DNA from 4 places in the Brevibacillus sp. HB1.3 genome. Region 1 is predicted to be linked to each of the others. Evidence: riboswitches for the same ligand, from Rfam matches in the RefSeq annotation. Region 1 holds a riboswitch; each other region holds the start of a gene.
What was found. A riboswitch is a leader RNA that binds a small molecule or an ion and turns the genes downstream of it on or off. The one in region 1 is predicted to bind cyclic di-AMP.

Region 1 (5,236 bases):
CCTCGGCAGCTTATTTCTACAGTTTATGGGTCGCGATCAACTCCATCGGTGCTCATGGTGGCCACATGCTGGAGCTGTACTTTGAGACCAGTGCGGTACTGATCACGTTGATCGTTTTGGGTAAACTGTTTGAGATGAAAGCAAAGGGACGTTCTTCGGAGGCGATCCGCAAGCTGATGGGCTTACAAGCAAAAACAGCAGTAGTCGTACGGGATGGTGTAGAAATGACCATTCCTGTAGAAGAAGTGAGACTGGGCGACATCGTTCACGTGAAGCCGGGCGACAAAGTACCTGTCGATGGCATCGTCATGGAAGGACAGTCCGCAGTTGATGAGTCCATGCTGACTGGTGAAAGTATTCCGGTGGATAAAGCCGCAGGCGATACCGTCATCGGCGCCACCTTGAACAAAAACGGCTTTTTGAAGGTCCAGGCAACCAAAGTCGGAAAAGAAACGGCTCTGGCGCAAATCATTAAAGTAGTAGAAGAAGCACAAGGAACAAAAGCACCGATTCAGCGTGTAGCTGACAGCATCTCCGGGATTTTTGTCCCAATCGTAGTAGGGATTGCTATTCTTACCTTCTTGATCTGGTACTTTTTCGTTATACCTGGCAACTTCGGTGAGGCTTTGGAAAAAGCAATTGCTGTACTCGTAATCGCTTGCCCATGCGCCCTCGGTTTGGCAACACCGACCTCAATCATGGCTGGCTCTGGACGCGCAGCTGAGCTGGGCATCCTGTTCAAAGGCGGGGAGCATCTGGAGACGGCTCACCACTTGGATACGATCGTCCTCGATAAAACAGGGACTGTAACCAAAGGCGAGCCAGAACTGACAGACATCATCGCCATTGATATCGAAGAGCAAGAGCTGCTCTCTTTGGTCGGTGCCGCTGAGAAAAACTCCGAGCACCCATTGGCTCAAGCCATCGTTCGCGGAATTGCAGATAAAGGAATCACCTCGGCTGATACAGATTCGTTTGAAGCCATTCCTGGTTTCGGTATCCGAGCAACGGTTCATGGCAAAGAAGTACTCGTCGGTACGCGCCGTTTGCTGGAAAAATATCAAATTTCGTACCAAGCAGTGTCTGATACCATGCTGGCATTGGAGCGCTCCGGTAAAACGGCGATGCTCGCAGTCGTCGAAGGCAAGCTCGCTGGCTTGATTGCCGTAGCGGATACGATCAAACCAACCTCCAAGCAAGCGGTTCAGCGCATGAAAGCAATGGGATTGACTGTGATCATGATGACCGGTGACAACCGTCAAACCGCCGAGGCCATTGCCCGTGAAGCAGGAATAGATCACGTCATCGCAGAAGTCCTGCCTGAAGGCAAAGCCGCAGAAGTGAAAAAACTGCAAGAACAAGGCAAAAAAGTCGCGATGGTCGGCGATGGTATCAACGATGCTCCAGCACTCGCTACCGCTGACGTCGGTATGGCAATCGGTACAGGTACAGATGTGGCGATGGAAGCAGCCGATATTACCCTGATGCGCGGAGAACTGACTAGTGTCGCAGACGCTATCGAAATGAGTAAGCTCACCATCCGCAACATCAAGCAAAACCTGTTCTGGGCATTGGCCTACAACACCTTGGGCATCCCCATTGCCGCAATAGGCTTACTCGCTCCATGGCTTGCCGGTGCCGCAATGGCCTTCAGCTCCGTATCCGTCGTACTCAACGCACTGAGACTACAACGAGTAAAGCTGTAACAACAGTAACAAGCGGCTTTGTCCGCCTTACCTATACAACATAAAATGCAAGGAGAGATTGATCATGACTAATATCACATTGAACGTAGAAGGCATGTCTTGCAACAAATGCGTAGCGCGCATCGAGAACACATTGAAAGATCTGGGTGCAGAAGGTAAAGTCAACCTGGCTGAAAAAAAGGTTGAGGTTTCCTATAACGAGAGCAATTTGACTCTCGATGCAGTGAAAGAAGCTATTGAAGACCAAGGCTACGACGTCGTTTAATCATCGTGTTTGTGAAAAGCATAGCTCCTGCCTGATTCATTGAGGCGGGAGCTTTTTGGTGTTGAGGTAAAAGTGGCTGTAGTGGAGGGGAAGAAGCCCATTTCCAGTCTACGCTTCGGCCTACGCCCCGCGAGGGGGTAGACTGTCCGCTCCGAAATGAATGTCGGGAGCGCTTCAGAAGTAGAGTTTCGAGGATGTAATCTCAGAGGTTGAAGCTGAAAACCCCCGCCATTCATTTCGGAGCTAAGGAGGGCTCCAGAGGCGCTAGGACTGGAAATGTTCTTCTTCCCAAGCAGCTTTTTATTACATCTTGAAAGCAGCATTCAAGCTGTCTTTTAAAAAGCATGTAGACCCACAACAGCTCGTAGAGGAAACAGGAGAAATGAGCGAAGATCTTTGGACACACCTACCGAGGCGTAGTGAAAAAAAGCGAAACTGCCTTTAGCGTCCACCTCTGAGACACATCTTGATGGACTACTTTGGACGCGGTTTCGCTTTTTTTCACGGAGCCGGGCACCCCATGCTCCCGCGCAGGGGTTCCAAGAATCTGAGCGTTTTCTCCTGTTTCCTCCCCACCACAACAGCGAGTAAAAGGCACCAATATCTTGATTTTATGAGCAACGAACAGCTAATCCAATCCGACTCATAAAGAAAAACAGAATCCGGTTAAAACCATGCTAAACGAACGTTCACAATAACTGGAAGCGAGCGTATAATTCAAATCACAATCACCATTAAATAAGAGGCAACACAATACGGCCTAGTTCCGAGATTCTCGGAAGCGGGGGAACCAATCTTTTGGGGTTAATCCTGAGTGATCAGGAGGGATGAGGAAAAGTCTTCTCTGCCATCCTACCCGTCAGCTAACCTCGTCGGCCAAAGCAGGGAAGGTCATGGATGGATAAAGTCTAGGCATTTTATGCGCAACAAGGGGATTCCTTGCGGGCGTGTGATAGGCCGATACAGGCTTTTTCTTTGGGACCTTTGTTCTGGAGAAGAAGAATGGATCGGCCTATTTTTTTATGGAAATACCGACGAGCAGCTTATGCGATACAGACGCGAAGGAGATGGTGTGGATCGCTGGGAGGCAGTTGGTACGACATAAATCGCTGACAATCGAAAATCAGGAAGACAGAGTACAGGGGGTCCTGAAAATGGACGCCAGGTATTACGTAAGCCTGCGGATTTTCTACACGAGTAAAAATCAAGCGTGCCTGCTTGGGTTTGCTTGAGTGTGGAAGCTTCGCGGGCTTTTTGCATTTACGAAAAAACGAAGGATGAGAGATACCATGCCCAAAATGAAAGTCCATAAACTGACAAAAGTATTCGGCAAGCAGCCCGAGCTGGCCTTGAAGCTGCTGACGGAAGGACGTACGAAAGAACAAATATACAAGCAAACCGGCCAGTCCATTGGGGTCAATCAGGTCAGCTTTGAAGTCGAGGAAGGCGAAATCTTCGTCATCATGGGCCTGTCCGGCAGTGGCAAATCAACCTTAATCCGACTGTGCAATCGACTGATTGACCCGACGAGCGGAAGCATCGAGATCGATGGGGAAGAGATCGTGGACATGAAGGCGACAGCTTTGCGCGAGGTGCGGAGGAAGAAGCTCGGGATGGTTTTCCAAAGCTTCGCCCTGTTTCCGCAGCGGACGGTTCGGGAAAACGTGGAGTTTGGTTTGGAGATTCAACAAGTACCACCAGAGCTCCGGCAAGAAAAAGCACGAGAAGCACTCGCGCTCGTTGGATTGACCGAGTGGGAAAATGCGTACCCGGATCAATTGAGCGGAGGGATGCGTCAACGAGTCGGATTGGCCCGGGCGTTGGCTAATAATCCAGATATTCTCTTGATGGACGAAGCGTTCAGTGCACTGGACCCGCTCATTCGAAAAGATATGCAGGATGAGTTGCTGGAGCTTCAGATGACGATGAAAAAGACGATCCTGTTCATTACACATGACTTGCACGAAGCGTTGCGGCTGGGCGACCGGATTGCCTTTATGAAAGACGGGCAGATCATTCAAATCGGCCGCCCTGAAGAAATCATGGCAGATCCCGCGGATGAATTCGTGCGGAAGTTCGTGGAGGATGCCGACCTGTCCAGGGTGCTCGTTGCAGAAAATGTGATGAAACGGGCAGAAGCAATCACGCCAGACAAAGGGGCCCGAGTGGCGCTGCAACTCATGATGGATAACGGAGTGTCCAGCTTGTACGTCGTGGACAAAAAGCGCACACTGCTCGGATTGATTACGGCGTATGACGTATCACTCGCGATCAGTACGGGAGATTCACTGGAGGCGATCATGAAAACCGACCTCCCTACCGTTTCACCTGACGCACGTCTGCACAGTTTGTTCCCGATGATGGCAGACCTGCATGTCCCGATTGCGGTAGTGGGCGAGCAGCAGCGTTTGTTGGGTGTCATCGTAAAAGGAGCGGTGCTAGGCGGGCTGGTAGGTAAAGTCAATGTCCAAGAACATCAGAGAGCAGAGGTGATAAGTGATGGACGCCGTGCCTAAGCTGCCGATTGGCGAATGGATGGAAGGATTCGTGGAGGTGCTGGGCCAGTACAAAGGGGTATTGTTTGATCCGATGTCTATCATCATTTCCACGATGGTGACTTACTGCTCCACGGTTTTGGCAGAGATACCTTCGCTGATTCTCATCTTGCTGCTAGGGGCCGCCACGTGGGTTTTTGCAGGGAGAGCGCCTATGGTCTTTACGGTGATCGGACTTTCTCTTATTCACAACTTGGGGTACTGGGATGAAACGATGGAGACATTGGGACTTGTCCTCACTGCCACCATGATTTCGATCACTATCGGGATTCCGGTGGGCATTCTTTGCGCGAGGCACGATACGTTTCGTAATCTCGTCACGCCAGTACTGGATTTGATGCAGACAATGCCAGCGTTCGTATATTTAATTCCCGCGATCTTTTTCTTCGGCTTGGGCGAGGTGCCGGGTGTCATTGCCTCCGTTATTTTTGCTTTGCCGCCAATCGTGCGTCTTACGAACTTAGGCATTCGTCAGGTCCCAGCGGAAATGGAGGAAGCGGCGGACGCCTTTGGCGCAACTGGCTGGCAAAAGCTCGTGAAAGTACAACTGCCATATGCGAAATCGACGATCTTGGCGGGAGTTAATCAATGTATCATGCTCGCCCTGTCGATGGTGGTCATAGCGGCTATGATCGGGGCGAAAGGCTTGGGTGCAGATGTATATCGCGCCGTTTCGCAAGTGGATATAGGAAGAGGATTCGAGGCGGGGT
Region 2 (5,236 bases), on a different contig from region 1:
AATCCAGTTAGCACTTTGCTTGACATCACGCAATTAATCCCTGCGAATACTCGCACTGCTTTCAATGCACTGGTCCCCGCTTCTTTCCACTATGAAGTGCGCCTTACCGTAGCAGAAAACAACAGAAATGTCCTTCTCACCACTTATGGCCGTACTTCTATCGGCGGCGGTCAAGTTGTTGGTCTTACCGTTCTTGACAGTCAATTCCAAACTGTCGAAATCGAAACTTGTATTTAACTATCTTGTAGGAAGAAAATGAGGAATTATGGTGGGACGCCATAGTTCCTTTTTTCATCCATTCGCATGCAGGAAAAGGCGCTTGGGACGACCACGACAAAAAAAGAAACTGCCCTCGAAAGGACAGTTTCTTTGAAAAGGAGACTTACAGTTTTACTACGTTCTCAGCTTGTGGGCCACGGTTGCCTTGAACGATGTTGAATTGAACTTTTTGACCTTCGTCCAAAGTTTTGAAACCGTCACCTTGGATTGCGCTGAAGTGAACGAATACATCGTCTCCGCCTTCTACTTGAATGAAACCGAAACCTTTTTCTGCGTTAAACCATTTTACTGTTCCGTTCGTTTGCATCTAAAAAAACCTCCAAAAATTCAATTTGAATATGCTAGTCATATTTACCGAAGCAAATAAAGCTCACATATCATGAAGAAATACCAGATCATGTGCGATGATACGCCTTCATGATATGTGAATTTTACTTATTCAGTAAATATGCAAATGTCATAGGACGGAACTGCAAAATTAAAAACTAAACCTTTTGAAAACCTAAAACAATGAAAGCCCTTCCTCTCTTCCATCCTTGCGGCTCCGATGACCGCGCCAGTGTGAATCGGGGATTCAAAAATGTTATCCATCAGCATACAAACACCTCGATGAATGATTAGGTATCAATTTTTCAAGTAGCAACCTCATTCTACCATGGTTGTCCAATAAAAGCAACCGTTCACCCTTATTCTGGACGATGCGGAACTCTGATACAATAGGATTGGGAGGGATTACATTGCAAAATCATATTTTGACAACCATTCAATTATCCGAAATGCTTGAAAAGAAAGTGCCCGTACTTTTATTGGACGTACGCGACGCCGAGAAATTTGTTTCCGGCAGCCTCGTTCACGAAAGCGCATCGACGCAAAACGTCCCCTATCTTCTAATGAAAGAACAGGACAAGCCGCTTGATGAAGAAACCGAAAAACTCGCGCAAAATGTGCAGATCGTTACCTTATGTACAACAGGTAACAAAGCTCAAAAAGCTGCGGCTCTCCTTCGTGAGCATGGTTTCCATGCAAATGCATTGGAAGGCGGCTTAACCGCCTGGAAGGAACAATCAAACGAAACAAAATGAGCCTAATTTATCAACGATTCTAGCTATTTGCCATATATTACTCCTTTATTTCGATTGGGATTGTCTGATATCGTTGTTCATGCCAAACGAAATAAGCCGAGACTTCCTCTTTGAAAAGGAAGTGCGGGGGACTTTTTTGTGGATGAGCTATTCCACATTGGGGTGAATCGCCACACTGGCGTAGGGTTGTTTCCTCAATCCGAATCCGACAACTAACCTCGTAGGCAAAAAAAAGGAGAGATTTGTTTTATGAAACGTTTTGGTTCTGTTACAATCGCGATGACTCTTGGTCTGGGCTTGGCTTTGACAGGGTTTGCTTCTTCTGCTTCCGCAGCATCTAACTGCCCATTGAAGAACGGACAATTCCAATTCAATGTGGGTCAAAATATGGGACAATTCCAAAAAGCACCAAATGCTCAACAGTTTCTTAACTTTTTCCAAAAGCAAGGCTTTGTTCCTGGCCAGCCACAAGCAGTACAGCTAATGCAACCTGTTAAGCAAGGACAAGCTACACCTGTACAACAACCATGCCCGTATCAACCAGGATCTTTCCAACAAGCTCCCGTACAACAAGCTCCAGTACAACAAACACCAGCACAACCAGTACAAACAGCACCAGCACAACCTACCAATACTGTCACTGAGCCTGCCGCTCCAGTAAATCAAGCGGATCAAGCTAAGACGGGTGATTTTGCGAAACAAGTCGCTGATTTGGTAAACCAAGAACGTGCAAAAGCAGGTCTCAAGCCTGTTCAAATGGATGCAACACTGTCCAAAGTAGCTTTGGCAAAAGCACAAGATATGTCTGCTAACAACTATTTTGACCACAACAGCCCAACGTACGGTTCCCCATTTGACATGATGAAGCAGTATGGCATTCAATACTCGACTGCAGGTGAGAATATCGCCATGGGTCAACAGAGTCCACAAGAAGTCATGCAACAATGGATGAACAGTGAAGGCCACCGCCAAAACATTATGAACCCTGACTTCACGAAAATTGGTGTCGGCTTCACAAATGGCTACTGGGTACAAGAATTTATCGGGTAACACGCTTTGCACGAAACGAAAAGCCGGTTTCTCTTAATCGAGACCCGGCTTTTTCGTGTAGGCATTATTCCGGCTGTGTTTCAGAAGCCTGTTTTTTGGGGGTACAGCAGCTTTCCTGCTCATCTAGCAAAGCAACGTCCTTTTGATTCATTTCTTGCTTGGTTGGGTAAGCAGATACTTGCTGCAGCTCGGCATTGACATCAGACGATTGTTTCATCCGTATGGCCCCCTCGCCGTTTTTGGTGGTGCATCCCTAGTATGCACGCGGTTCTAAACGACTCATTCCTAAGGAACACTGGAAGCACATGCAAATGAACCTATCTGCTAATAATATGTTCAAGGTCTTTTAGGGCAGCCGCTGCTGCCGCGACAGGATCTGATTTTCCTCCAACGACCAATAAATCTCCCATGACATCTGTTTCTACCCTGATTGCTTTTGTCGTACCTAATACGGATGCAAACGGATGGGTAAAATCCACCGCACATAGCTCAACTGCTACTGTAAGCGTACCATTCGCTTCCTTTTGGATCGTTCCGATCAGCTTGGGAATCTTCGTATGCTTTTTCCACGTCTCGATTTGTAACGAGGTTATTTCGCGAATACTTGCGCGTGCGATATCGGTTAGATTTACTTGCCCGCCAAAAGCAGCGTTTGCCAGGATCGTGAGCTTCGAAGCTGTATCCCAACCATCGATATCGTAAGAGGGGTCCGGTTCGGCAATCCCCATCTTCTGAGCGAGCTCGACTGCTTCTGTACAGGTGAGCCCCTCTTCCATCATTTTTGTAAGCACGAAGTTCGTCGTTCCCGTAAAAATACCTTCAACTCGTTTTACTTCACAGCCTGCCAGGTTATACTGCAAAAGATCGATCGTCGGCAGAGCTGCTGCTGTTGCCCCACTAATTTTCAACGCGGTACCATGTTTTTTGGCAAGAGCGGCCAAACTAGCATAATCAACAACTAGCGCACCTTTTGAAATCGCGATCGCATGCATGGCATTCTCCAATGCATACCGAATATAAGTCAGACCAGGTCCACCCTCTTTTTCAGATGGACCTGCCTCGATGAGTACGTCTGCTTGAACTGATTTGATAAACTCCAGCGCGTTCCAGGTTGGGTTCCCTGCTTGTTTTGTATGAGCATAGTCTGCCCATTTCCCTGAATCGATTCCGTTCTCATCATAGAGGCCGGACGTTGAACGAACGATTCCCACGAGTCTGACATCCGCTTGATATAGCTCGCGGTACCGCTCCCGTCGCTCTTCCAGCAGTCTGGCTACCTGCTGTCCTACTGTTCCGAAGCCTGTCACCATAATATTCCAACGTTTCATGAGTCAATCTCCTTGCTGTTTATGCTTCGTTTATTTCCACCATTTTTTTCTATTTTTATCTTGTATCCGGTGCAAATCCTTGCGATTCAGTTTCTTTCCTGTTTTTGCCGAGTAGAGCTCTTCCGTATGATCAATAAACAATATTCCTTCCAAATGGTCCATCTCGTGCTGAATACACCGAGCAAGGAAATCTTCGGCTTCGATTGTCTTTGTTTCTCCTTGGCGGTTCAGCGTCTGGACTTTGACATAATTCGCCCGACGAACGATTCCGAAAACACCTGGTATTGAAAGACAAGCTTCTTGCCCTACCTGCTCACCTGATTTTTCTATCAACACCGGATTGATTAGTTCAATCAAGCCGCTGCCGCAATCCATGACAACTAAACGCTTCGGGATACCAATCTGGATCGCCGACAAGCCTGCTCGACCTTTCGCAGCGTAAATGGTTTGGGCCATATCATCCAATATCTTTTCAACCTGCGGAGTAATGGAGCGTACTCTTTTTGAAGTTTCACGCAAGATAGGGTCCCCCAGGCGAACGATCATGCGTTCAGCCATTTCCTTCTCCCTCCCGCATTACTCAGTTTTCGATATCAAGGTAGCAAATCAGGTCCTCGCTGTCAAAAAGAACCTCGCAAAATCTGAAATATCCCCTTGGGCAAGGGTGACAAATGCATGTAGATACGCTATCTTTATTGGTAAAGATAGATGTTTGTATATGAAAAGGGAGGCTACCATGCATTCATTGGCATCAACGCTGAACGAAACCATCCAACGAGAAAATCCGCACGTGTATGAAATGCTGTCCAATATCGCCAAGCTGATCTATTTCCCAAAAGAGGGGATTCTCAGTCAATCGGCAGAAGCGAAAGCAAAAGCGAAAAAGTACAACGCAACCATCGGGATTGCACTGGAAAACGGTCAACCGATGCACCTGAAGGTCATTCAAGATAACCTGTCTGCTTACCAGCCAAAAGACATTTACGAATATGCGCCCCCAGCAGGAAAGCCTGAACTGCGTGCAGCATGGCGTAAAAAAATGATTGAGGAACAGCCTTCGCTGGCTAATCATACGTTTAGTAACCCTATCGTTACAAACGCTTTGACGCATGGCCTGAGCATCGTGTCTGATTTGTTCGCTGACAGCGGCGACAGTGTCATCATCCCGGACAAAAACTGGGAAAACTACGAGCTTACTTTTTCGATCCGCCGTGGTGCGGAAATGGTCTATTACCCATTATATAACGACGAGATGAAATTTAATGCTGCTGGTTTGCGCGATGCCATTCTCGCACAAAAAGAAAAAGGCAAGGCCATCGTCGTACTCAACTTCCCGAATAACCCAACAGGCTATACACCAGGCCCAGAGGAAGGAAAACAAATCATCGCTGCGCTCAAAGAAGGCGCAGAGGCTGGAATCAACATTGTTGCGGTGACAGATGACGCGTACTTCGGCTTGTTCTTCGAAGATTCGATGCACGAATCTCTCTTCGCTGG
Region 3 (5,236 bases), on a different contig from region 1:
CCCAAATGGCCGAAGAAGCAGTTCGCATCGGCGGACGCGGAATCGGGTATCTGCCTAGCTCACGAAAATTGAATGAATCCGATGTAACCGCGATCTACGAGGCTTGCCTGTAATCGAAGCATCAAACACACTGGCGAGCCTTCGCTCAGTTATGTAATAATACAAATTAATCATTAATCAAAATTATTTTACTACGGAGGTTACCACCATGGCAGATCCACGTATTAATGAACTGGCAAGCCGTCTCGTCCGTTACTCACTCCATTTGCAAAAAGGCGAAAAAGTTCTGATCGAAAATACAGGCCTGCAACCTGAACTCGTTCGTGCACTTGTGCGTGAATCATTTGCAGTTGGGGCTCTGCCTCTGGTCACCCTGAAAGACCAGGAAGTCATGCGTGCACTCTATCAAGGCACGAGCGAAGAACACATGGCTCTGATGGCAAAATACGAGTATGACCGGATGAAGGACATGGACGCTTACATCGCCATCCGCGCCTACGACAACATCAACGAGTATGCCGACGTACCAGAAGACAAAATGGGCATTTACGCTCGCGTCCTGTATCAACCTGTACATACAAACGAGCGCGTTCCGAACAAACGCTGGGTTGTACTTCGCTACCCAAACAAGTCGATGGCACAGCTATCCAAAATGAGTCTCGAGAGCTTTGAGGACTTCTACTTCTCCGTCTGCAATCTGGACTACGCGAAAATGTCCGCTGCCATGACTCCGTTGAAAGAGCTGATGGAGCGCACTGATCGTGTACGCATCGTCGGTCCAAAAACGGACCTGCGCTTCTCCATTAAAGGAATCAATGCCATCAAGTGTGACGGCAAACGCAATATCCCGGATGGCGAAGTATACACCGCTCCTGTACGCGATTCCGTGGAAGGAACGATTTTCTACAACGCGGCATCGATCTACAACGGCATTACCTTCAATGATGTGCAATTCACTTTCAAAGAAGGCAAAATCGTGGAGGCGACCAGCTCCAATACTAAAGCATTGAACGATATCCTCGACACGGACGAGGGCGCACGCTATATCGGAGAATTCGCGATCGGCTTCAACCCGCACATCCTCCACCCGATGCTGGACATCCTGTTTGACGAAAAAATCGCGGGCAGCTTCCACTTCACGCCAGGAAATGCTTACACAGTAGCAGACAATGGCAACCGCTCCTCCGTTCACTGGGACTTGGTCCAAATCCAACGCCCTGAATACGGTGGCGGAGAAATCTGGTTTGACGATGTGCTGATCAGAAAAGATGGGCGCTTTGTATTGCCAGAGCTGGAAGGCTTGAATCCGGAGAATTTGATTTAAACGAAATGAATGAAAAAATGGGTTAGGGAATGAGGTTCCCTAGCCCATTTTCTATTGTTCAGAGAAAATAAAGTATGAGACTGATGCTGATATTCTTATTAATCCTACCAAATTTTACGGGTATCTTTCACCGGTGAATCTCTGTTATTCTAGGTCATGCCAAACAAAACAGCCGAAACTTCCTCTCGAATGGAAGTGCGGGGGATCTTTTTTACTTGCAGATGAGAGATCTGCATGGGGTGAATCGCCAAAGTGCGTAGGGTTGTTTCCTCAATCCGAATCCGTCAACTAACCTCGTAGGCCAAAAAAAGGAGACGATGTGAATATGAAACGCCTTGGTACTGTTGCAATCGCGACATTGGGATTGGGATTTGTTCTTTCCGGCTTTTCTAACACAGCTTCTGCAGCTACCACATGTCCGCAATACGGATATCAACCATATATGCAACCTGTCCAACCGCAAATGCAAGCACCTTACGCAGCACCAGCGAATCAACAGCAGCCAGCTCAACAGCCAGTAAAACAAGCTAACCAACAAGTGGATGCTTCCTCTGTTGGGAAGCAAGTAACTGATTTGGTAAACCAAGAGCGTGCAAAAGCAGGTTTGAAGCCAGTGGAACTGGATGCTTCCCTGAATAAAGTTGCACAAGCAAAAGCGGCTGATATGTCCAACAACAACTACTTTGACCATACAAGCCCTACGTATGGCTCTCCATTTGACATGATGAAACAATTCGGTGTATCTTCTATGACCGCGGGTGAGAACATCGCCATGGGTCAACGTACCGCTGAAGAAGTCATGAACCAATGGATGAACAGTGAAGGACACCGTCAAAACATCATGAATCCTTCCTTCACCAAAATCGGTGTAGGCTTTGTGAATGGATACTGGGCACAAGAATTCATCGGATAATGAAATTTGGATATAAATGCCGAGTCCTCTAGCGGGGACCCGGCTTTCTTGTTTTTTCCCAGCCTTGTCTGGAGTGGCCTTTGAACATCTATCAATCTCCGTGAAAAGCCAACAGCTAGCTTTATACGCTTTATTCAGATTTACTTCCCATTTCTAGTTCGTTTGTCTTTTCTTCAACCACCGATTCCGCACCTTCTCGAATTTTTTCTACAACTTCTTCAGATTTGAGTTGCTTGTGCGAAGGAAGTTCTAAAAAAGTAGAAGCACGTCGATCGAGCCACAAGCTTTCCTCACCTTCCCTATCAGTTGCAACGAAGATAAACCCACCTGCATAACTAAAGTACGTAATGTTTACATCTTCCCCGAGTGTATTTTTCATGTTCTCGTAAAGGGTAAACAATTCAGGACCAGTTTTTTCACCACCAGCCATGATTGGCTTTGTATCTGTTGCTAAAACTATACCTTTTACTTCATCCCCTTCCATAATGAAGGAAAGTTTTTCATCCGTTGAAGATAGTAATCCTTGCATATTCGTATCGTTGTATTTACGTATTTTATCCGCTTCTGGTAAAACAGCTCCCTGAATTGAAAAATCCGAAAGGGTTACATTACTACTCAATTTGCTTAAGGGTTCATTCCCTTGGTTACGTGCCTGTTCCATCTTTTTATATGCCTGTAGTGCTTCCTTATCCCCTTGGTTAATGGCCCCAGCCCAAGTAGCCGATGATATTCCAGCAATAACTACCGCACCTATCAATGTCCATGTGTTTTTATTCATAACTCCCCCGAAGTTAATTTGTCCCGTTACAAGAATATTCTACCAAATATTGAAGCGTCTCCATTTTTTATTTTTTCCATCCTTTCATCCATACGGCAGCCTGACCTCAAAGCATGTTCGAATCAAATCACTTTGGACAGAAATCGTTCCCCGATGCTTCTCGACGATATTTTTGGCAATAAACAGGCCGAGTCCTGTGCCTCCCCCTTGATGCGTTCGCGCTTTGTCGCCAGTAAAAAACATTTCAAAAATATGCGGTAGCGCCTCCTCTGGTATCTGGTCACCGTAATTCATGATTTGCACAACCACTTCATCGCCCTCACGATAAGCGTTCAAATCGATAAATTGGCCATCTCCCCCGTAGCGTATCGCGTTGGTCAGTATATTCTCAAATACGCGTGCCAGCAGCTCCCCATCTCCCACGATCACTAATTGGGCAGCAACCGTACACCGCGCGACGAGCTCATTTTTCTCAAAGGAAGGATACAGCTCTTCATTTAACTGGACTAGCAATTCACTCAAATCAATGACCTTTTGCTCGATGGTAACCATGCCGTAATTCATTCTGGTAATTTCGAATAGCTCATCAATCAGCTTTTCCAATCGATGCGACTTGGTAAAAGCAATTGTCACATAATGCCGCATCTGTTCATGTGGCATCTGCTCATCTCGCAAAATGAGATCCAGATAACCCAGAACAGATGTCAGTGGTGTACGCAAATCATGCGCCAGATTCAAAACAAGCTGATCCTTGCTGTTTTCGGCGAAATCCCCTCTTTCTACCGCCTTTTGCAGCATTTCGCTGGCTGTATTAATATCCTTGGCGATTTCTGCAAACTCATCATTGGATGGAATATGGACATGCCGTGTAAAGTCTCCACTCGCGAGATAATGAATGCCCGTAGAAATCTCCCGAAAGTAACCAGCATACCGTTTGGTCAGAAGATAAAAAAACAAGATCGCAATGGGAGCAAAGACAATCAAAAAGAAATTGATATCCCCCATCTCCCTGATGAAATAACGAACCTGGGCGAGCGGATCTTCGTACTTAACCCCCACCCGATAGTAAAACTGGAGCACTTTATAGAGCAGATAGGTTACGATAGCGGCCAGAAGCATGCCAAACCCAAGAAGCCCTAGCATTTTGAAACGAAAGCTATGTCTCCCCTTCGCCATGGAAAAAATGAACCACTCCCTATACTCGTTTTCGTCCAAAGATCAATCATGATAGACTCTTTTAACCCGTTCTCCCAAACGGCTTACCAGCTCGTTCGTAATGGTTTTACACGATTGGGCCATTTCCTCAGCAGTGATCTCCTCCTCTTGATCTCTGCCGATAAAGGTCACAACGTCCCCTTTTTGCACCTCTTCCATATCTGTAATATCTACAATAAGCTGATCCATGCAGACAAAGCCAATAATCGGTCTCCTTTTTCCTCTAATCAAGCAGGTAGCCCCCACTTGTGACAGCATGCGCGGAACCCCGTCTGCATATCCGATGGATACGATGGCAATCTTACTGTCCTTCTGCGCTGTGTGGGCGCGTCCATAGCCCACGGATGCTCCTTTTTCTACCTGTTTTACCTGCACAACTCTTGCTTTTAGTGATAGCACAGGTCGTAGGTCGACGCTTGTTTTTACCTTGTCTCCCTGCTTGCTCAACATCCCGTAGAGAGCGATCCCCATTCGAGCATAATCGTATTGCAGCTCCCCGTAATTCAGCACGCCGTAACTGCTTTGGACGTGCAGCTTCTGTGGATCGATCCCCTTTTCCTTCAGCTGATGGATCACGTTTTGGAAACGGGCGATTTGATTTTTCGTGTATGCGATATCCGAGGCTTCCGAACTGTCAGCCACACTCAGATGCGTAAAGGTACCGCCTACCTGCAAATGCTTATATCGATACATGGACGCGATTTTTTCCGTGTGTTCCCAAGATTCCCCGAGTCTCCCCATCCCCGTGTCGATCTTGATATGAACAGGGATTTTCACGTTGTAGCCATTCAGTTTTTGGGCATATTCGTCATCTACTACGGTTTGCGTCAGTTTGAAACGGGCGATTTGGCGTATACGACGCTCATCCGTATAGCCAAGCACCAGAATCTCCCCTTTTACGCCCTTCTTCCGTAGCTCGATTCCTTCATCGATTGTGGCAACGGCGAAGTGATCAATCCCGAGCTTGTTTAAGAACCTCGCGATTTGCCATCCGCCGTGACCATAT
Region 4 (5,236 bases), on a different contig from region 1:
TGCCCGGGAAAGATCAATCACAACATCCCCGATTCCATGCCAGACATGCAAGTAATTCAGTTCAAAACGCCCGGAAGTCAGGTGGTAATCTCCAATCAGAGAACTGCGGGAATCTTTTGGCAACATGTCGTCAGGTGATGAAGACATCTTTTCGTGATGAGGAATATTGCTACCAACATGCTTCCATTTGTTCCAGCTGTCTTGCCAAGGGCGTGCCGCTGTTGAAACGTTCACTTCATTCGGGACACTCGCATCACTAGTCAAAATCGTCTCCGCAGCAGATGGGGTCCCACTCTCTCCCAATGGTTGATTCACACGCTGATCTCGTTTGCTGTTCTTTCCCCGAATCAACTGAAAGCCGAAATAAATAAACACGATTGGTACTGCAATCTGGAACAAATCATCAATCCCGACACCAAACCACATGTCCGTCGCGATGATGGTCCCCAGGGAGAATAGAATCCCTCCGCCAATCCGATTTTTATTCCCCCACAAACGAAGGCCAAAATAAATAAGCACCATCGGCCACAAATCAAACAGACCGAACGATATGATACCCAAACTGTCTAACAAAAGACCGATTCCCGTAAAAATAATCAGGACACCAGCCAACATTTTGTGCAAACGGGACAGTTTCACAAAAGTCTCCTCTCTCACGCCCCACGCTGATCGTTTTCACTTTGACCATTACGACATGTATAGATGAATGCAGGCGGAATGTTCAACAGGGTAAAGTCGATCTTGACCCAGGAAAAACGATCCTGCAACTCAGCTTGGAGTTGTAGCGAATATTGGAATGTAATAAATAGGCCCCCTGGCTTCAGTACAGATTGAACTTCGTCCAGAATTGCTGCCCGCAGCTCTTGTGGAAAATTGGCGAATGGCAGACCTGAGATAATGACATCTGCACCTGCAAGGTCCTGCTCCTCCAAGTAAGACCTAAGTTTAGTCGCTTCCTCCCTGATAGGAAGATCGGGAAAACGTGATTGAAGCATAGAGCGAAATTGGGAATCTCGTTCCACGAGCACGTACTGTGTGCCGGGATGCAAGCGCTGATAGATCGTTTGGGTAAATGCCCCTGTACCAGGTCCCAGCTCCAGGATCACATCGGTTGAAGCCCAATCGACGCTTTTCAACATTTGCTCACATAAAAAACGAGAGCTGGGGATTATACTACCGACGCGTCCAGGCTCAGCGATAAACCGCCGCAAAAAGACCAAGAAGTCCTGCAAGAATCGTACCTCCTAGGGGAAAAGCAGCCTGATGTACACAGGCTGCCGAATTGACACAATCTATTCTACACCTTGTCCCCCAGTTCCTGTTGAATTAGGATTGTACTGGTTTGGCTAGCGGTGTTTTTACTTCATTAATGGATGCTTTGATGCTGGCAAGTTCTGCATCGAGATCGTCCTTTTCCAGTTCAGACAAAGCGTTCTCCCAAGCGCGATTCGTTTGGCGCCATTGCCCGCTCATTTGCGCTTCTGCTTCCATGCGCATGACTTTCTCTTCCATGCGAGCGAAGCCACGGCCTGCGGACTGATTGCCGATACCGACAACTGCTTGATTGACTTGCTTTTGTGTACGAGCTACTTGTGCACGTGCCATCAGTGTGAACTTTTTCGCACGCATTTTATAGAACTCTTCCTTCAGCTCAGCCAGCTTCTCGCGCATTTGCGTAGCTGACTCGGATGCTGACAGGTAGAGGGTTTCATACTCCGCTGCACGGCCTTCGTACTGCTTCTTGTCAGCGAGTGCCCGACGAGCCAACTCGTCTTCTCCTTCAGTCAAGGCGAGCTTGACTTGGCGATCACGTTTTTCGATCAGAGCATTGGCTTCGTCCAATTGCTGACGGAATTTCTTTTCCAGTGCAACCTGACGGGCAACCGCTACTTCAACTTGTCCGATTTCTACTTCCATGTCACGCATATATTGATTCAGCATCACTACTGGATCTTCCATCGAATCCAATGCATCATTTACCGAAGCTACTGTCAGGTCACGCAAACGTTTAAAGATACTCATTATTTTTTCCTCCTCATCATATCACATCATATTGTTCATCCAAAAGACTCTTGCGACATTGGCGTTACTGTGGGCGTCTTCTTACATCTCTCTCCCAAGTGTCCAGCGTATCTTCCTTTAATACTTTTTGGGCCCATTCACGCTCCCAAGCAGGTGGCGCTTGTTTAGGTTCTTGGCTGGGACGCAGTAAGCGATATCCCAGATAAATCACCCCAATGGCCAGAAGCGCGTGAAACAGTAGGTCAAGCTTGCCAATCAACATCAGGAACCCGAATAGGAAGACCAGGATTCCCCAAAAACGTGAACCGGTTTGTCCCATGATCTTTTTGGCACCGTATATCATGATCACGCCGGGAATGATAAACCCGAGCAAGTCTCCGATATCGATACCCACCAGATCGAGAAGAACCAACCCACCGACTAGCAGCAGAACCAGCCCGAGTAGTACTTTGCCAGACCGTTCGCTCATTACTCGCTTACCTCCATTCGTTTTGCATGTGGTGCTTGTGGAACGTTATGCCCTTATTGTAGCCCTCGGTATAGGCTTCCCATAACGGGCGTGCGGTTGGTTTTTCCCTCCGTCCTTGGACGGAGACATTTTCCTGCCTTAATCGGACGAGCTCTCCCGCAACGCAGGAATAAGCCCACGTCGAAGGGCGGCTTGCACTGTCGAACGAAAACGTTACAGCATTTGACGGTATCTTTGTGACGAATCTGTGAATGAACAGATAAAAAGAAGGAAAAAAAGGACTGGCGTAGAATCTTCGTAAGAGTGCGTGTAAAAAAACATCGAAAAATAGCCGAATTCCGCTTAGCGGAAACGGGGGAACCACGTTTTTGGGGTGAATGGTTGCTACTCCTAGCAGCCTAGGGCGTCCTTTCGACCGAACCCTTCAGCTAACCTCGTAGGCTCACGAAGGGAGCAGTTTCTTTTGCGCAAGATGGTTTTATCTTTATTTATGGCTGGATTGCTTGCTATGGGGGCAGGCGCTGCACAGGCTGCTGAGGAGAATACTCTCAATGAAGTTGTCAGCGACTTGTACGGTACCCCTTACAAATCTTCCGGCTCGTCCAAAAAGGGCTTTGACTGCTCCGGTTTCACGCGCTACGTATTTGATGCGTTAGGTGTAGACCTGCCTCACAATTCTGCTTCCCAGTACGAATTAGGTACAGAGGTAGACAGAAAAGATTTGCAACCAGGCGATCTCGTATTCTTCAATACGAACGGTCACAGCATTTCTCACGTGGGTATCTACATCGGAGACGGCACATTCGTGCACTCGGAATCTGGTCGTGGAGTCGTCAACACCAAGTTGAACGATCCATACTACTGGAGCAAGCGTTATGTAGGCGCCAAGCGTCTCAGTGCTCCTGTTCTAGCGAAAGCAGAAACTCCGAATAAGGAAAAAGCGGTGCAAGCTGCATCGTTGCCGGAAAAACCAGCTAAAAAATAGTCATTCGGCAAAATAATAAAAGCCAGGGACACTACGTCTCTGGCTTTTTCTGACGAAATTTAGTACCTGGTCTAAAGAGGTACCCTCACATATTAGAACAACTTAATAACTTACGGGGTTTCTTCCCCTGATAGGGGCAAAGCATGTTATGATAGACAAGACCCATTCTTTGAGTGGTATTCCTTATTAATAGAAGTAACTGGGGGTTGTTCCGGTGAAAGATCACATTTTAATTGTCGATGACAATCTGGAGATTATTGAACTGCTAGAAGACATTTTGGAGAACGAGGGCTTCAGCGTTTCCTCTGCTGAAAGCGGAGAAGATGCACTCTCGTTGCTCAGCCAAGGTGAGCGTCCCAACCTGATCCTTTTGGATATTATGATGCCCAACATGAGTGGCTACGAGCTCTGCTCTCAAATTCGCCGTGAGTGGGATTTGCCTATACTGTTTCTCAGTGCAAAAGGAAAAGCGGTAGATAAGGTAGTCGGCTTTGAAATCGGTGCAGACGATTACATCACGAAGCCTTTTGATACAGAAGAGCTGCTCGCTCGCATTCGTGCCCACCTTCGTCGCTATGAGCGCATTCGTAGGCATACCGAAGAGCAGCCTGAGAAGGAAACGGCCTCTTCTCCAATTACGGTTTTGAAATTCAAGGACTTGGAAATTCATAAAGAAACGTATTCCGTATATGTATGTAACCAAAAGATCGAGCTCTCTACCAAGGAATTCCAACTACTCACCTTCCTCGCAGAAAATGCGGGCATCGTCTTTACAAGAGAGCAAATTTATGACCGTGTTTGGGGATATGGTTATGGCTCGCTCAATACAGTGACGGTCCATATTAAAAACCTCCGTGAGAAGCTGGAAACAGAACGTCAATTCATTAAAACACAATGGGGGACAGGCTACGTATTTATCGGGGAGAAGCTTTAAATGAGCTTGCGCAATAAAATTTTTCTCTCCTTCATTGCCTTGCTCACACTCAACATTTTGTTGTTTAAATTTGTTTTTCAAGACATTATTGTCGCTCAACTAAAAAATGACCGGCATAATCAGTACCAGGCTGAGAAGGAAGCCGCTGAGAAGGTCATGCTCAATCAACTGCTTCTCGTCAGTAATTTCAAGGACCCAATCGAACGCATGGAGCTTGAAAAGCAGTTGCCAGACGACGTGATGTACCGCATGCTCGTGAAGGATGCCAACGGAAACACTATCTACAGCAAAACATCAAGCGCTTATAATTTAAAAATGCCTTCCCCCTCCTCATCAAGCCGTGGCGATTCTGCTAAGCAAAATGACCTCAAAGTGGTCGCTGAGTACCATTTTCAGCAGGAGCCACCGCGTACAGGTGAGATCGTTGTTTATTTCTACACGGATGATTACGACATGATGGCTACGACAGGGGTTTCCATGATGCTTTGGTTTATTTACGGAAGCATTAGTCTGGTAGGATTGGTACTGCTCGCTTTGTTCGTTCGCTGGATACTACGGCCAGTTAACGAACTATCGCGCGTCACCCAAGAAATCCAGGAAGGGAAGCGGCTGGTCACATTTACGTATCGATCGCATGACGAATTTGGACAACTCTTTCGATATTTCGGGGAAATGGTGGATGAGCTTCGCTTATCGGAAGAAAGACAGGCTGAAATGATTGCTTCGATCGCCCACGACTTCCGTACACCTCTCACCACGATCAAAGGGTATGCCTCATATATCGGCTCTGGTCGCGTGACAGATATGACCAAAATACAGAAACAGA

Region 2: linked by a shared signal. The riboswitch ahead of HPY31_RS04390 (CAP domain-containing protein) and the one ahead of HPY31_RS24700 (hypothetical protein) in region 1 are both predicted to bind cyclic di-AMP.
Region 3: linked by a shared signal. The riboswitch ahead of HPY31_RS18130 (CAP domain-containing protein) and the one ahead of HPY31_RS24700 (hypothetical protein) in region 1 are both predicted to bind cyclic di-AMP.
Region 4: linked by a shared signal. The riboswitch ahead of HPY31_RS22440 (C40 family peptidase) and the one ahead of HPY31_RS24700 (hypothetical protein) in region 1 are both predicted to bind cyclic di-AMP.

Annotation. Positions count from the first base shown of each region.
Region 1 is NZ_JABMIT010000013.1:149,846-155,081, reverse strand. Features, by position in the region: gene HPY31_RS24710 (heavy metal translocating P-type ATPase) at 1-1,706, shown strand, start outside; gene HPY31_RS24705 (cation transporter) at 1,771-1,971, shown strand; cyclic di-AMP (ydaO/yuaA leader) riboswitch at 2,719-2,865, shown strand; gene HPY31_RS24700 (hypothetical protein) at 2,994-3,203, shown strand; gene HPY31_RS24695 (quaternary amine ABC transporter ATP-binding protein) at 3,261-4,487, shown strand; gene HPY31_RS24690 (ABC transporter permease) at 4,471-5,236, shown strand, end outside.
Region 2 is NZ_JABMIT010000001.1:930,387-935,622, forward strand. Features, by position in the region: gene HPY31_RS04375 (hypothetical protein) at 1-237, shown strand, start outside; gene HPY31_RS04380 (cold-shock protein) at 383-586, opposite strand; gene HPY31_RS04385 (rhodanese-like domain-containing protein) at 1,017-1,361, shown strand; cyclic di-AMP (ydaO/yuaA leader) riboswitch at 1,446-1,603, shown strand; gene HPY31_RS04390 (CAP domain-containing protein) at 1,611-2,411, shown strand; gene HPY31_RS04395 (hypothetical protein) at 2,476-2,628, opposite strand; gene HPY31_RS04400 (homoserine dehydrogenase) at 2,729-3,739, opposite strand; gene def (peptide deformylase) at 3,770-4,297, opposite strand; gene HPY31_RS04410 (aminotransferase class I/II-fold pyridoxal phosphate-dependent enzyme) at 4,476-5,236, shown strand, end outside.
Region 3 is NZ_JABMIT010000007.1:231,986-237,221, forward strand. Features, by position in the region: gene HPY31_RS18120 (iron-containing alcohol dehydrogenase) at 1-113, shown strand, start outside; gene HPY31_RS18125 (aminopeptidase) at 209-1,324, shown strand; cyclic di-AMP (ydaO/yuaA leader) riboswitch at 1,485-1,642, shown strand; gene HPY31_RS18130 (CAP domain-containing protein) at 1,650-2,237, shown strand; gene HPY31_RS18135 (hypothetical protein) at 2,368-3,015, opposite strand; gene HPY31_RS18140 (sensor histidine kinase) at 3,100-4,191, opposite strand; gene vanT (serine racemase VanT catalytic subunit) at 4,234-5,236, opposite strand, start outside.
Region 4 is NZ_JABMIT010000011.1:50,295-55,530, forward strand. Features, by position in the region: gene liaF (cell wall-active antibiotics response protein LiaF) at 1-639, opposite strand, end outside; gene HPY31_RS22425 (class I SAM-dependent methyltransferase) at 654-1,232, opposite strand; gene HPY31_RS22430 (PspA/IM30 family protein) at 1,327-2,022, opposite strand; gene HPY31_RS22435 (LiaF transmembrane domain-containing protein) at 2,087-2,491, opposite strand; cyclic di-AMP (ydaO/yuaA leader) riboswitch at 2,811-2,950, shown strand; gene HPY31_RS22440 (C40 family peptidase) at 2,955-3,476, shown strand; gene HPY31_RS22445 (response regulator transcription factor) at 3,691-4,410, shown strand; gene HPY31_RS22450 (sensor histidine kinase) at 4,411-5,236, shown strand, end outside.